DNA from 3 places in the Streptomyces aureoversilis genome. Region 1 is predicted to be linked to each of the others. Evidence: riboswitches for the same ligand, from Rfam matches in the RefSeq annotation. Region 1 holds a riboswitch; each other region holds the start of a gene.
The links. A riboswitch is a leader RNA that binds a small molecule or an ion and turns the genes downstream of it on or off. The one in region 1 is predicted to bind cobalamin.

Region 1 (5,054 bases):
CGTGGCCACGACGCCGTCCCATGCCCGGCGGATCTGTTCGCTCTCTCTCATCCGTCCCTCCGTCCCACCCTGCGTCCGTCCTTGCGTCCGCCCTGTCATCCGTGCTCCGCCTCCGGTTCGCGTCATTGATCAGTCCGACCCAGTTCACCTTCCGTTCACCAAGGGTCTTTACGGTCCACGCTGTACTGACCATCGAGCTGATTGCCTGGGTGAATGGAACACATCACGCTTCTCATCGGGATCGTGATCGTCACGGCCTTGGTGTTCGACTTTACGAACGGCTTCCACGACACGGCCAACGCCATGGCCACCACCATCTCCACCGGCGCCCTCAAGCCCAAGACCGCGGTGGCGATGTCGGCGGTCCTGAACCTCGTCGGGGCGTTCCTGTCCGTCGAGGTGGCCAAGACCATCTCCGGGGGAATCATCGATGAGACCGCCGGCATCAGACCCGAAGTGATCTTCGCCGGTCTGGTCGGCGCCATCGTCTGGAACCTGCTGACCTGGCTCGCCGGGCTCCCCTCCAGCTCCTCGCACGCCCTCTTCGGCGGTCTGATCGGTGCGACGGTCGTCGCCGTCGGCTTCGACGCGGTCAACACCGACAAGGTCGTCATGAAGGTCCTGATCCCGGCCGTCGCCGCGCCGCTCGTGGCCGGCATCGCCGCCTGGTGCGCGACCCGCCTCACCTACCGGCTCACCAAGGGCCGCGACGAGCGCGAGACCGCCAAGGGCTACCGCGCCGGCCAGATCGCCTCGGCCGCCCTGGTCTCCCTCGCCCACGGCACCAACGACGCCCAGAAGACCATGGGCGTGATCACCCTCGCCCTCGTCGCCGGCGGCGTCGTCGCCCCGCACGCCGACCCGCCCATGTGGGTCATCGTCTCCGCGGGCCTGGCCATCGCGCTCGGCACGTACCTGGGCGGCTGGCGCATCATCCAGACCCTCGGCAAGGGCCTCACCGACATCAAGCCCGCGCAGGGCTTCGCCGCGCAGACCGGCGCCGCGACCGTGATCCTCGCCTCCTCGCACATCGGCTTCGCCCTCTCCACCACCCAGGTCTGCTCCGGCTCGATCATGGGCGCCGGCCTCGGCCGCAAGGGCGGCGTCGTGCGCTGGTCGACCGCAAGCCGCATGATCATGGCCTGGGGCCTGACCCTGCCCGCCGCGGGCCTGGTCGCCGGTGGCGCCGCCCTCCTCGCCGACCAGGGCGACTGGGGCGTCGCGGCCGTCGCCGTCCTCGGCCTGGCCGTCTCCGGCGCGATCTGGCTGGCCTCGCGCCGCAAGCCCGTCACCCACGAGGACCTGGACCCGAGCGAGGCCGGCACCGACGCCGAGCCGGCCGGTGTCGTCACCGCGGCCCTGCAGGCCGTCGCCCCGCCGCCGGCCGGCCCCCTGGCCGCCGCGGTCTCCCCCTCCCCCGAGGCCGGGCGGGCTCCTGCCGCCGCCACGGCGAGCTAAGGCTTAAGGAAGAAACAGCATGCAGATCGACTGGGCAGCCCTCGGCCAGGTCTTCGGCGTCAGCCTCGTGGTGACGGTCGGCCTGGTGGGCATCTTCACCCTCGGCATCGTCGGCACGTCGCCCCGCGCGGGGAGCTCGGCGGACTCGGCGGCGGGCGCGGGGGCGCTCGTGCGGCACTCCGGTGCGTACGCGTGCTTCGCGCTGTGCGCGGCGGCCGTGGGCTACGGCATCTACTTGATCGTGGTGTAACCGCTCACGACCCGCTTCGACGGCCGGGACCCCCACGGGGGTCCCGGCCGCTGCGTTTCCCTCCGGGGGTCGCAGGAAGCCTCCGGGTGCTGCGGGCAGCACGGCACCGCCGGAGAGGTGCGGAGAGGTGCGTCACAGGCGCGCGCCACGGCGGCGGCAGAAGATTCCGCGCGGCCCGGGCGGCGAAGGCCGGGAGCCCTCACACCCGCCGCGCGCAAAGATCCGCCGCCACGGCGAGCGACCGGCACGGCGGAGTCCGGCGGTGCCGCGCTCCCCGGGCTGCCCGGCGCAGCCGGGGACGGCGGGTCGGGCCAGGTCAGAGGTGAGTTGACGGCGCCCGCGGCACATGGTGGACTTCCGGAGCCAAACGGCGACAGCAGAGGAAGCCGGTGTGAATCCGGCGCGGTCCCGCCACTGTCACCGGGGAGCGTCTCCCCCACGCGATGCCACGGCGGCGAGCCGGAAGGCCGGGGCGGCGCGGATCCGGGAGCCAGGAGACTCTGGTCGCCGGTCACGTCGAGCCAGGGCGCGGACCCTGAGTGAGGACACATCGTCATGCCCGGCGCCCGCCACCGAACGCCCCGTACGCTTCCCTCCCCCCGCCGAGGCGTGACGGCGGTCTGAGCCGATGCGTGCCGATCCGATCGGTTTCGCGTGCGGCGCCGCCCTCGGCTTCCTCGGTGACCGCGTCCTGGGCGACCCCCGCCGCGGCCACCCCGTGGCCGCGTTCGGCCGCGCCGCCCAGGCCGTCGAGCAGCGCCTGTGGCGCGACCACCGCGGCCACGGCGCCGCGCAGGCCCTGCTGTGCGCGGGCGGCCCGGCCGCCGGTGCCGCGCTGCTGGCGCGCGCCGCGCGCGCTTCCCGCCCCGCCGGCATCGCCCTGACCGCCGCCGCCACCTGGGCCGTGCTCGGGGGCACCTCCCTGGGCCGCGAGGCCCGCGCGATCGGCGGCGCGCTCGCCGCCGGCGACGTGGACGTCGCCCGCGAGCGCCTGCCGCACCTGTGCGGGCGCGACCCGCAGGCCCTGGACGGGCAGCAGATCGCGCGCGCCGTCGTGGAGTCCGTGGCCGAGAACACCTCCGACGCCGTCGTCGGCGCGCTGGTGTGGGGCGCCCTCGGGGGCGTGCCGGGTCTGGTGGCCTTCCGGGCCGTGAACACGCTGGACGCGATGGTGGGCCACAAGTCCCCCCGCTACCGCCGCTTCGGCTGGGCCTCGGCCCGGCTCGACGACGTCGCCGGCTGGCCCGGCGCCCGCCTCACCGCGGCCCTCGCCGTCCTCGCGGGCCCGGATCCGCGCGGCGCCTGGCGGGTGGCCCGGCGGGACGCGTCCCGCCACCCCAGCCCCAACGCGGGTCCCGTGGAGGCCGCGTTCGCCGGCGCCCTCGGCGTGCGGCTCGGCGGCACCCTCGCGTACGCGGGCCGCGTCGAGCACCGGCCCGTGCTGGGGGCGGAGAACCGCCCGGTGGCGACGGACGACATCGAGCGCGCGGTACGCCTCTCGCGCCGGGTCTCCCTGCTGGCCCTGGGAACGGCCGTGGTGGGCAGGCTCTCTGTCGGAAGCTTCGCACGGTACGCACGGAGGAGGAGCCGGTGACGGCTGACAGGAGCGGGTCCGCGGGCCCGCTGGGCGGGGGCCTGCTGGTGGCCGGCACCACCTCGGACGCGGGCAAGAGCGTGGTGACGGCCGGCATCTGCCGCTGGCTGTCCCGCAAGGGCGTCAAGGTCGCGCCGTTCAAGGCGCAGAACATGTCGCTCAACTCGTTCGTGACGCGCGAGGGCGCGGAGATAGGCCGGGCCCAGGCCATGCAGGCGGCCGCGGCCCGCGTGGAGCCGAGCGCCCTCATGAACCCCGTGCTGCTCAAGCCGGGCGGCGACCGCAGCAGCCAGGTCGTGCTGATGGGCAAGCCGGTGGGCGAGCTCAGTGCGCGCGGCTATCACGCGGGCCGCCAGGAGCATCTGTTCGGCACGGTGACCGAGTGCCTGGAGGAGCTGCGGCGCACGCACGACGCGGTGATCTGCGAGGGCGCCGGCAGCCCGGCCGAGATCAACCTGCGGCGCAGCGACATCGTCAACATGGGCATCGCCCGGGCGGCCCGGCTGCCCGTGGTCGTGGTCGGCGACATCGACCGCGGCGGCGTCTTCGCGTCGTTCTTCGGCACGACGGCCCTGCTCTCGCCCGAGGACCAGGAGCTGATAGCGGGTTACGTCGTCAACAAGTTCCGGGGCGACGTGACGCTGCTGGAGCCCGGCCTGGACATGCTGTACGAGCTGACGGGCCGGCGCACGTTCGGCGTCCTGCCGTTCGCGCACGGCCTCGGCATCGACGAGGAGGACGGCCTGCGCGTCTCGCTGCGCGGCGCCGTGCGCGAGTCGGTGGTGGCCCCGCCGCACGGGGCGGACGTGCTGCGGGTCGCGGTGTGCGCGGTGCCGCTGATGTCCAACTTCACGGACGTGGACGCGCTGGCGGCCGAGCCGGGCGTGGTCGTCCGCTTCGTGGACCGCCCCGAGGAGCTCGCCGACGCGGACCTGGTCGTGGTGCCGGGCACCCGCGGCACCGTGCGGGCCCTGAAGTGGCTGCGGGAGCGCGGGCTCGCGGACGCGCTGGCCCGGCGCGCCGCCGAGGGCCGCCCCGTCCTGGGCATCTGCGGCGGCTTCCAGGTTCTGGGCGAGCGCATCGAGGACGAGGTGGAGTCCCGGGCCGGCGTCGTGGAGGGCCTGGGCCTGCTGCCCGTACGGGTGCGGTTCGCGGCGGAGAAGACCCTGGCGCGGCCGGTGGGCACGGCCCTGGGCGAGCCCGTCGAGGGCTACGAGATCCACCACGGCGTGGCCGACGTCCGCGGCGGCGACGAGCCGTTCCTCGACGGCTGCCGGGTGGGAGCCGTGTGGGGCACGCACTGGCACGGCTCGCTGGAGAGCGACGGCTTCCGGCGGGCGTTCCTGCGGCGCGTCGCGGAGGCCGCGGGCCGGGCGTTCGTCCCGGCACCGGACACGAGCTTCGCCGCGCTGCGGGAGGAACAGCTGGACCGGCTGGGCGATCTGATCGAGGAACACGCGGACACGGACGCGCTGCTGCGGCTGATCGAGGACGGGGTTCCGGTCGGCGCCCCCTTCATTCCGCCGGGGGCGCCGTGAACAAGGGAATCCCCGCACGTGCGGGGACGACAGCAGGGCTTCCACGAAGTGATCGCCGAGCAGCGGACCAACCCCGCCGGTGCGGGGACCAGAAGGCAAGCGTGACCGTCAACTGCTGCGACGGTCGACCCGTTCGGCGAGAGCCTCTCGAAGGAGTGAACAGCGCATGAACACCACCTACCCCTTCACTGCGATCGTCGGCATGGAGGATCTG
Region 2 (5,054 bases), on a different contig from region 1:
TTTTCAACAGGCCCGATGTCGATGTCATACCGATATGCGGACAGGGGGTGACGCCCAGCGGGGCCCTCGCCTAGATTTCCTGCGCATCACGCAGTGATCACACAGGGGGGAGTCACCACCATGACGGAACCACCGGAGGGCGGCAGGAGGGCGGTCGTCACCCTGCCCCTGGCCGTGGCGGGACTGTGTCTGGCCGTCCCGTTCGTCGCGATGCTGTGGGTCGACTCCTACGCCAGGACCGCGCCCGCCTTCATCGGCATCCCTTTCTTCTACTGGTACCAGATGCTGTGGGTGCCCGTTTCGACCCTGCTCACCGTCGTCGCCTACGTGCTCGTGCGGCGTCAGGAGCGGGCCCGCAAGGCGGGTGAGCGGCGATGAAGGACGGCGTGAACGGCGTGGCGCTCGCCGTCTTCATCTTCTTCTTCCTGGCCGTGACGGTCATGGGCTTCATGGCCTCGAAGTGGCGGCGGGCCGAGAACGCGGACAACCTCGACGAGTGGGGGCTGGGCGGGCGGTCCTTCGGCACCTGGGTCACCTGGTTCCTGCTCGGCGGCGACCTCTACACCGCGTACACCTTCGTGGCCGTCCCGGCGGCGATCTACGCGGGCGGTGCGGCCGGCTTCTTCGCGGTGCCGTACACGATCCTCTGCTACCCCCTGGTCTTCACCTTCCTGCCCCGCCTGTGGTCGGTCTCCCACAAGCACGGCTACGTGACGTCGTCGGACTTCGTCCGCGGCCGCTTCGGCTCGAAGGGCCTCTCGCTCGCCCTCGCGCTCACCGGCATCCTCGCGACGATGCCGTACATCGCGCTGCAGCTCGTCGGCATACAGGCGGTCCTGGACGTGCTGGGCGTGGGCGGCGGGTCGAACTGGTTCATGAAGGACCTGCCGCTGCTCATCGCCTTCGGCGTGCTCGCGGCCTACACCTACTCCTCCGGGCTGCGGGCGCCCGCGCTGATCGCCTTCGTCAAGGACACGCTGATCTACATCGTGATCATCGTGGCGATCATCTACATCCCCATCAAGCTGGGCGGTTTCGACGACATCTTCGCGAAGGCGGGCGAAGCGTTCGCGGTCAAGAACCCGGAGACCGGCAAACCGCGCGGCGCCCTGGTGAGCGGTCCGGACGCGCAGTGGGCGTACGCGACGCTCGCGCTCGGCTCGGCGATGGCGCTCTTCCTCTACCCCCACTCGGTGACCGCGGTTCTCTCCAGCAAAGGCCGCAACGTCATCCGCCGCAACACGACGATCCTGCCGCTGTACTCCCTGATGCTGGGCCTGCTCGCGATGCTCGGCTTCATGGCCATCGCCGCGGGGATCAAGGTGAAGAACGGGCAGCTCGCGATCCCCCAGCTGTTCGAGGACATGTTCCCGGACTGGTTCACGGGCGTGGCCTTCGCCGCCATCGGCATCGGCGCCCTGGTCCCGGCCGCGATCATGTCGATCGCCGCGGCGAACCTTTTCACCCGCAACATCTACAAGGACTTCATCCGGCCGGACGCCTCGCCCGGGCACGAGGCGAAGGTCTCCAAGCTCGCCTCGCTGCTGGTGAAGGTCGGCGCGCTCGTCTTCGTCCTCACCATGGACAAGACCGTCGCCATCAACTTCCAGCTGCTCGGTGGCATCTGGATCCTGCAGACGGTCCCCGCGCTCGTGGGCGGGCTCTTCACCCGCTGGTTCCACCGCTGGGCCCTGCTGGCCGGCTGGGCCGCGGGGATGGGGTACGGCACCTGGAAGGCGTACGACACGCCGAGCGCGACGCAGGATCATTTCGGGAATACCAACCTCATCCCCCTTATCGGAGAAAAGGGCTATATCGGGCTCACCGCCTTCGCGCTCAATGTGATCGTCGTCATCGTCCTGACGTTCACCCTGAAGGCGCTCCGCGTGCCGGACGGCACGGACGAGACCTCGGCTGCGGACTACACGGCGGACGCGGGCGACCCCGGGGTCCGGACCGAGCTCCCGCCGGCCACCGCAGGGGCCCCTGGAGGGCATTAGAGCGACCCTCGGCGGGGCCCTCGCCCCGCGGAGCCGACCGGGCCGCCACGCCCCCCTGGAGGGGGCGTGGCGGCCCTTCGCCGCGCCCCGCTCCCGGACCCCCCTCCGACCTGCGAACCCACCCTCAACACCGGGGCCTGATAACACATTCCGACCCATGCGCTTACCGCGCGACACAACATGTGGGGGCGCGTACGAGGGGCGGCACTAGATGTATGCTCGTCCTCGCTGTCGTCGCAGGGGAATCCGGTGAAAATCCGGAACTGTCCCGCAACGGTGCATGTATGCCGTTAAGCCGCGCATGCAGGAGTCCGAGTACCTGCCGGCAGCACGCCCTCCACCGAGCCTGCCCTGGGCTCGGCTATGGGCGTTGAATTCGTCCGGGCCTCGCGGGTTGGGCCGACGGACGCCTACGAGGCATGCCCTGGTCCGTCAGGCGCGCCCGTACGCGACCGTCGTGCTCTCCCGCCGGCCCACCCAGCCGAGCGAGGGAGAGCCTCAGTGACCATCGCGCCCGCCGATCCGGTCTCAGCGGAAGAAGCGACCGGCGGCCCCGGGACCGCGCTGCTGCGCACCCTGACCGACCTCACCGCCGACCTTCCTGCCACCGACCCCGGCAAGGTCGCCGCCGCCGCACTGCGGGGCCGGAGCGCGAACTCGGACGAGGCCGAGCTGCGCTCCCTCGCCACCGAGGCCGCCGCCGGGCTGATCGCCGAGGAGCCCGAGTACTCCAAGCTCGCCGCGCGGCTGCTCACCCGCGCGATCGCCGACGAGGCCGCCGGCCAGGGCGCCACGTCCTTCTCCGCCTCGGTCGCCGTCGGCCACCGCGAGGGCCTGATCGCGGACGACACCGCCGCCTTCGTGGCCACCCACGCCGCGCGCCTGGACGAGCTGGTCGACGAGGCCCTCCTCGGCGGCGCCGACGACCGCTTCGGCTACTTCGGCCTGCGCACCCTGCACAGCCGCTACCTGCTGCGCCACCCGATCACCCGCAACGTGATCGAGACCCCGCAGCACTTCCTGCTGCGCGTGGCCTGCGGCCTGGCCGAGGACCACTCCGAGCGCGCCGTCGCCGACGTCGCCGAGCTGTACGGCCTGACGAGCACCCTGTCGTACCTGCCGTCCTCCCCCACGCTCTTCAACTCCGGCACCCGCCACCCGCAGATGTCGTCCTGCTACCTGCTGGACTCCCCGCTGGACGAGCTGGACTCGATCTACGACCGCTACCACCAGGTGGCGCGCCTGTCGAAGCACGCCGGCGGCATCGGCCTGTCGTACAGCCGCATCCGCTCGCGCGGCTCGCTGATCCGCGGCACCAACGGCCACTCCAACGGCATCGTGCCGTTCCTGCGCACCCTCGACGCCTCCGTCGCCGCCGTCAACCAGGGCGGCCGCCGCAAGGGCGCGGCCTGCGTCTACCTCGAGACCTGGCACGCCGACATCGAGGAGTTCCTGGAGCTCCGCGACAACACCGGTGAGGAGGCCCGCCGCACCCACAACCTCAACATCGCGCACTGGATCCCGGACGAGTTCATGCGCCGCGTCGAGGCCGACGCCGAGTGGTCGCTGTTCTCCCCGGCCGACACGCCCGACCTGGTCGACCTCTACGGCGACGAGTTCGACGCCGCGTACCGCAAGTACGAGGCCGAGGGCAAGGCCGTCAAGCAGATCCCGGCCCGCGTGCTCTACGCCCGCATGATGCGCACCCTCGCGCAGACCGGCAACGGCTGGATGACGTTCAAGGACGCCGCCAACCGCACCGCCAACCAGACGGCCGAGAAGGGCGCGGTCGTCCACTCCTCGAACCTCTGCACCGAGATCCTCGAGGTCACGGACGACGGCGAGACCGCGGTCTGCAACCTGGGCTCCGTCAACCTCGCGCAGCACCTCGGTGCCGACGGCGAGATGGACTGGGAGAAGCTCGACCGCACGGTCCGCACGGCCGTCACGTTCCTCGACCGCGTCGTGGACATCAACTTCTACCCGACCGAGCAGGCCGGCAGCTCCAACAGCCGCTGGCGCCCGGTGGGCCTGGGCCTGATGGGCCTGCAGGACGTCTTCTTCCGCCTGCGCATGCCCTTCGACTCGCCCGAGGCGAAGGAGCTGTCCACCCGCATCTCCGAGCGCATCATGCTCGCGGCGTACGAGGCCTCCGCCGACCTCGCCGAGCGGCACGGCCCGCACCCGGCCTGGTCCGCGACCCGCACCGCCCGCGGCGTGCTGCACCCGGACCACTACCCCAACGCCGTCGCCGCCTGGGAGGACCGCTGGGAGGCGCTGCGCGCCCGCATCGGCGAGGTCGGCATGCGCAACTCGCTGCTGCTCGCCATCGCCCCGACGGCCACCATCGCCTCCATCGCCGGCGTGTACGAGTGCATCGAGCCGCAGGTCTCCAACCTCTTCAAGCGCGAGACGCTCTCCGGTGAGTTCCTGCAGGTCAACACCTATCTGGTGGAGGACCTCAAGAAGCTCGGCGTGTGGGACCGCACCACCCGCGAGGCGATGACCGAGGCCAACGGCTCGATCCAGGAGATGCGCTGGATCCCGCAGGAGGTGCGCGACCTGTACCGCACCGCCTGGGAGATCCCGCAGCGCGCCCTGATCGACATGGCCGCCTCCCGTACGCCGTACCTGGACCAGAGCCAGTCGCTGAACCTCTTCATGGCCTCGCCCACCATCGGCAAGCTCAGCTCGATGTACGCGTACGCCTGGAAGCAGGGCATCAAGACGACGTACTACCTGCGCTCGCGCCCGGCGACCCGGATCGCCCGCGCGGCGTCCGGCGGTGCCGCCGCGCCCGCCACCATCCCCGTGCAGCAGGCCGCGCCCGACGCGGACGCCATCGCCTGCTCCCTTGAGAACCCCGAGTCCTGCGAGGCATGCCAGTAATGACCACGGCACCCGAACGCCAGAAGAACCTGCTCGACCCGGGTTTCGAGCTGACGCTGCGCCCCATGCGGTACCCGGACTTCTACGACCGCTACCGCGACGCGATCAAGAACACCTGGACCGTCGAGGAGGTCGACCTCCACTCGGACGTCGCCGACCTCGCCA
Region 3 (5,054 bases), on a different contig from region 1:
CTCGTCGGGCGGCTGCCGAGCGCGATGGCCTCCGTCGCCGTACCGCTGGCCCTCCGTCAGGCGGGGGCGTCCTACGGGTTCGTGGGCGTGGCGGTGGGCGTGTTCGCCATCGCCTCCGCGATCGGCGGCCCGCTGCTGGGCCGTCTCGTGGACCGGGCGGGCCAGCCGCTCGTCCTGCTGCCCACCGCCCTCGTGGCGGCCGTGGGCTTCGCGGTCGTGGCGATCGCGCCCGGCAGCCGCACGGCCGTCCTCGCCGGAGTCGCGCTCGCCGGAGCGGCAACGCCGCCGCTGGAGCCGTGCCTGCGGGCCCTGTGGCCGGACATCGTCGCGCCCGGGAAGCTGGAGGCGGCCTACGCCCTGGACTCCGCCTCGCAGGAGCTGGTCTTCGTCGGCGGGCCCCTGGTGGTGGCCGGCGGGGTGGCCGTCGCCTCGCCCGAGGCGGCGCTGTGGGCAGGTGCGCTCCTGGGCATCGCCGGAGTGCTCGTCGTCGCCACAGCCCCGCCCGCCCGGGTCTGGAAGGCGCCCGCCCGCTCCGGCGACTGGCTCGGCCCGCTGCGCAGCCGCGGCCTGGTAGTGCTGCTCACGGGCCTCACGGGCGCGGGCGTGGCCATCGGCACGCTCAACGTCCTCGTCGTCCACTACGCGGAGGACCACCGGCTGCCCGGCGGTGCCCCCACGCTCCTCGCGCTCAACGCCCTCGGCGCGCTGATCGGCGGGCTGGCCTACGGGGCCGTGCGGCACTGGCGGGTGGCGCCGCCGCGCCGGACGCTGCTGCTGATGCTGGGGCTCACGGCCGGGTACGGGCTGCTGTGCCTGCTGCCCGCGCCGCCGTTCATGGCCGGCCTGATGATCCTCACCGGGCTGTTCCTCGCGCCCGTGCTCACCGTCGTGTTCGTGCTGGTGGGCGAGCTCGCCCCGGCGGGCACCGTCACCGAGGCGTTCGCCTGGCTGGTGACCCTGATGACGGCGGGCGTGGCGCTGGGCTCGGCCGTCGTCGGCACGGTGCTGGAGACGGCCGGGCCCACGTGGGCCGCGTCGTGCGGGGCCGCCGGGCTCGCCGTGGGCGTCCTGGTGATCCTCGCCGGGCAGGCGCACCTCGTCCCGGTGGCGCGGGAGGAGGCCGAAGAGGCGCCCGCCCGCGCCGTCTGAGCAGGGCCGGTGCCGCGACCGGATCCGGCCCGCGATCAAGCCCGGCCCCGCGATCAGGCCCGGCCCCGGCCCTGCGGCGACCGGGCCGGGCGGGACCGGGCCGGTCGGTACCGGACCGGCCGGCGTCAGCTCTCGGCCGCGGCCTGCGTGCGGGCCGCCCAGCGCTGTTCGACCTTGCCGAAGCGCCAGTAGCCGAGGGCCGCCGCCCACACCACCACGAACAGGCCGACGATGACGAAGCCCACGTTGTCGAGGTTCAGGCCGGCGATCCAGCCGCTCACCGCGTCGTCCAGCCCCAGCTTCTCGTGCAGGACGCCGACCAGTTCGATGGTGCCGATGAGGAAGGCCACGGCGATGGACAGGCCGGTGATCGTGAGGTTGTAGTAGACCTTGCGGACCGGGTTGGAGAACGCCCACTGGTAGGCGAAGTTCATGAACGTGCCGTCGAGCGTGTCGAACAGGCTCATGCCCGCGGCGAACAGCAGCGGCAGGCACACGATCGCGTACCAGGGCAGGCCCGCGGCGGCCCCGCTGCCCGCCATCACCATCAGCGTGACCTCGGTGGCGGTGTCGAAGCCGAGCCCGAAGAGGAAGCCCAGCGGGTACATCTGCCCCGGCCGGGTGATGGAGCGGGTGAAGCGGCCGAGGATGCGGTTCATGAAGCCGCGCGAGTCCAGGTGCTGCTCCAGCTCGGCCTCGTCGTAGCGGCCCTCGCGCATGGCGCGGAAGATGCGCAGGATGCCGGCGAGGGCGACGAGGTTGAGCGCGGCGATGAGGTAGAGGAAGCCTCCGGAGACCGTCGTGCCGACGACGCCCAGGGTCTGGTGGGCCGTGGACTCCTCGTCCATCAGCCGCCCCGCGAGCTGGGTGCCGCCGGCCACCAGGGCGGCCATCGCGACGACGACGCTGGAGTGGCCGAGCGCGAACCAGAAGCCGACGGAGACCGGGCGCTTGCCGTCCGCCATGAGCTTGCGGGTGGTGTTGTCGATGGCGGCGATGTGGTCGGCGTCGAAGGCGTGCCGCATGCCGAGGGTGTAGGCGGTGATGCCGAGCCCGACCCCGTAGACCTTCGAGCCGACGGTGTAGTGGTTGGGGACGACGAGCAGGTAGAGCACGCCGAACGCGACGACGTGCAGGGCGGCTATGACGGCCAGCAGACCGGCGGTCCGCACGGTGTCCTCGCGGCGCCAGCGGAAGGCGGGCGCGGGGCCTGCACCGGGACCGGTACCGGTGGAGCCGGGTGAACCGGATGAATCAGCAGTAAGGGACATCTTGGGTTGAACGCTCCAGCACCTCGTGGACCATTTGCGAGATGCCGTGGCCGGTCTCCTGGCTTACGGGTCCGTTCGCGCCCGTCCCCGCCTTCCCGGCAGCCGGCTGCGGCCAGTGGCTCCGCGCGCCGTGGGGAGCGCGCGGAACGGGACGGTCACTCCCCGATCACAGTGGCGAGGGCCGCTCCGGACTGGGACCACGAGGGCCCGTCACCGGTCTTCCCGAACACCACGGCCGGGCCACCCTAGCGGTTGTGCACAAGTTCTGCAGTTGCACATCTCTCGCAATCGACGGCGGCAGGCCGTAGGCGGACGGGGCTGCGGGCCGAGCCCTTCCCCCGGACGGCCCAGCCTCTGCGCCGGCATCTCCCGCCCCGCCCACCCCTTCCATCACTGCCGTCACGGATGGAAGCCGCCCGGTCAGCCGGTCGGCGGCACCGGCGTGTCGGAACGGTGGACGGTTGCGACACGCCGGTGCTACCAGTGCATTGGACGGATAATCAGGTCAGCCGGACCCCGTCCGGCGCGAGAAAGGGCCGACCGCCATGGCAGAGACGGAACCATCGCCGGACGAGCGGGTCGGCTTCGTGCGCCGCATCGGACTGTTCCAGGCCACCGCCATCAACATGAGCCAGATGTGCGGCATCGGCCCCTTCGTCACCATCCCCCTCATGGTCGCGGCCTTCGGCGGCCCGCAGGCCGTCATCGGCTTCGTCGCGGGCGCGGTGCTGGCCCTGGCCGACGGGCTGATCTGGGCCGAGCTCGGCGCCTCGCTGCCCGGCGCGGGCGGCAGCTACGTCTACCTGCGCCAGGCCTTCCAGTACCGCACCGGGAAGCTGATGCCGTTCCTGTTCGTGTGGACGGCGATGCTCTTCATCCCGCTGGGCATGTCCACCGGGGTCATCGGCTTCGTGCAGTACCTGGGCTATCTGTGGCCGGACATGGGCCAGACGCAGGGCGACCTGACCGGGCTGGCCGTCATCGCGCTGATCGTGCTGGTGCTGTGGCGGCGCGTCGAGAACATCGCGCGGATCACGGTCGTGCTGTGGTGCGTGATGATCGCCTCCGTCGTGCTGGTCATCCTCGCCGCCTTCACCCACTTCAGCCCCGACCGGGCCTTCACCTACCCCGCGGACGCCTTCGAGCTGACGACCAACCACTTCTGGATCGGCTTCGCGGCGGGCCTGACCATCGGCATCTACGACTACCTCGGCTACAACACGGCCGCCTACATGGGCGCCGAGATCAAGAACCCCGGGCGCACCCTGCCGCGCGCCATCGTCTTCTCCATCCTCGGCATCATGGCCATCTACCTGCTCCTGCAGATCGGCACGCTCGGCGTCATCGACTGGAAGCAGATGCTCGACCCCGCCTCGACGGCGTCCTCGTCCGTCGCCTCGGCGGTCCTGGAGGAGGCCTGGGGCAAGGGGCCCGCCCGGCTCGTCACCGTGCTCATCCTCGTCACGGCCGTCGCCTCGGTCCTCGCCGGGCTGCTCGGCGGCTCCCGGGTGCCCTACGACGCCGCCCGGGAGAAGGTCTTCTTCCGCCCCTTCGGGCGACTGCACCCCAGACACCGCTTCCCGGCGCTGGGCCTGGCCGCCATGGGAGTCATCACGGGCGCAGGGTTCCTGATCGGCCGTCATACGAACCTGGCCACGCTGATCCAGCTGCTCACCTCCGTGATGGTGATCGTGCAGGCCCTCGCCCAGGTCCTGGCCGTGACCGTGCTGCGCCGCCGCCAGCCGGACCTGCCGCGCCCGTACCGGATGTGGCTCTACCCGCTGCCGAGCCTGGTGGCGCTGGTGGGGTGGCTCGTCATCTACGGCTACGCGAACCGGAATTCACCCGGGCGGCACCCCATCGAATGGTCCCTGGCCTGGGTCGGGGCCGGTTGCGTGGCCTTCCTGCTCTGGTCGCGCTACGAGAAGGTGTGGCCGTTCGGGCCGCGGGAGATCAGCGAGGAGTACCTGCACGGCGCCGGCCCGGACACCGCCCCCGGGACGGCCGCCGGAACCGCCCCCGGCCTCGCCGCGGGTGCGGTCCCTGACACCAGGTCGGGCGGGGCGCCGGACGCCGACCCGGACACCGGGGTGCCCGCCGAGCGGTGATACTTGCATCCATGCCTGTTTCTGCCTCCCCTCACTCACCTCCCGCCCCGCACGCCTCCGCCGCCCGCCGCAGGCTGTACTGGCACCGCCTCTTCTTCGGGCTGTGGTACCGCCCGGTCGAGATCCTGGACGAGGCGCGGGACCGGAGCGTGTGGGGGGCGGCGGCGTTCCTGTGCCTGCTCTGCGGAGCGCTGGGGACGCTGGGCAAGGACTCGTTCTGGGAGGGCTGGCGGGTGGGCCCGGCCCTGGCCCTGGAGGCCATGGCGATAGCCGACGTCGTGCTCGTGCTGGCCAGCCTGCTGCTGGGCATCGCCACCCAGGCCATCGCCCGCCGGCTCGGCGGCAACGGAAAGTTCGGCCCCACGGTCACGCTGTTCGTGGTGGTGTTCTGGGCGACGGACCTGCCGCGCCTGGCCCTGGACGCGTGCCTGCCCGGGGACTCCTTCCCCGTACGGGCGGCCGCCTGGATCACCTCGGCCTTCGGCTACGCCTTCGCCACCCTGCTGATCCGCGGCCAGCACCACCT

Region 2: linked by a shared signal. The riboswitch ahead of ACFPP6_RS16740 (ribonucleoside-diphosphate reductase subunit alpha) and the one ahead of ACFPP6_RS18270 (cobalamin biosynthesis protein) in region 1 are both predicted to bind cobalamin.
Region 3: linked by a shared signal. The riboswitch ahead of nicT (Nickel transporter NicT) and the one ahead of ACFPP6_RS18270 (cobalamin biosynthesis protein) in region 1 are both predicted to bind cobalamin.

The regions. Positions count from the first base shown of each region.
Region 1 covers NZ_JBHSKJ010000009.1:268,011-273,064, reverse strand. Annotated here, with positions in the region: gene ACFPP6_RS18285 (class II aldolase/adducin family protein) at 1-51, opposite strand, end outside; gene ACFPP6_RS18280 (inorganic phosphate transporter) at 214-1,458, shown strand; gene ACFPP6_RS18275 (hypothetical protein) at 1,478-1,708, shown strand; cobalamin riboswitch at 2,089-2,208, shown strand; gene ACFPP6_RS18270 (cobalamin biosynthesis protein) at 2,337-3,302, shown strand; gene ACFPP6_RS18265 (cobyric acid synthase) at 3,332-4,840, shown strand; gene ACFPP6_RS18260 (putative cobaltochelatase) at 5,007-5,054, shown strand, end outside.
Region 2 covers NZ_JBHSKJ010000008.1:295,755-300,808, reverse strand. Annotated here, with positions in the region: gene ACFPP6_RS16750 (DUF3311 domain-containing protein) at 121-378, shown strand; gene mctP (monocarboxylate uptake permease MctP) at 375-2,000, shown strand; adenosylcobalamin-variant (AdoCbl-variant) riboswitch at 2,229-2,329, shown strand; gene ACFPP6_RS16740 (ribonucleoside-diphosphate reductase subunit alpha) at 2,502-4,889, shown strand; gene ACFPP6_RS16735 (ribonucleotide-diphosphate reductase subunit beta) at 4,889-5,054, shown strand, end outside.
Region 3 covers NZ_JBHSKJ010000003.1:208,134-213,187, reverse strand. Annotated here, with positions in the region: gene ACFPP6_RS06495 (MFS transporter) at 1-1,149, shown strand, start outside; gene nicT (Nickel transporter NicT) at 1,275-2,420, opposite strand; cobalamin riboswitch at 2,452-2,669, opposite strand; gene ACFPP6_RS06485 (APC family permease) at 2,966-4,528, shown strand; gene ACFPP6_RS06480 (hypothetical protein) at 4,540-5,054, shown strand, end outside.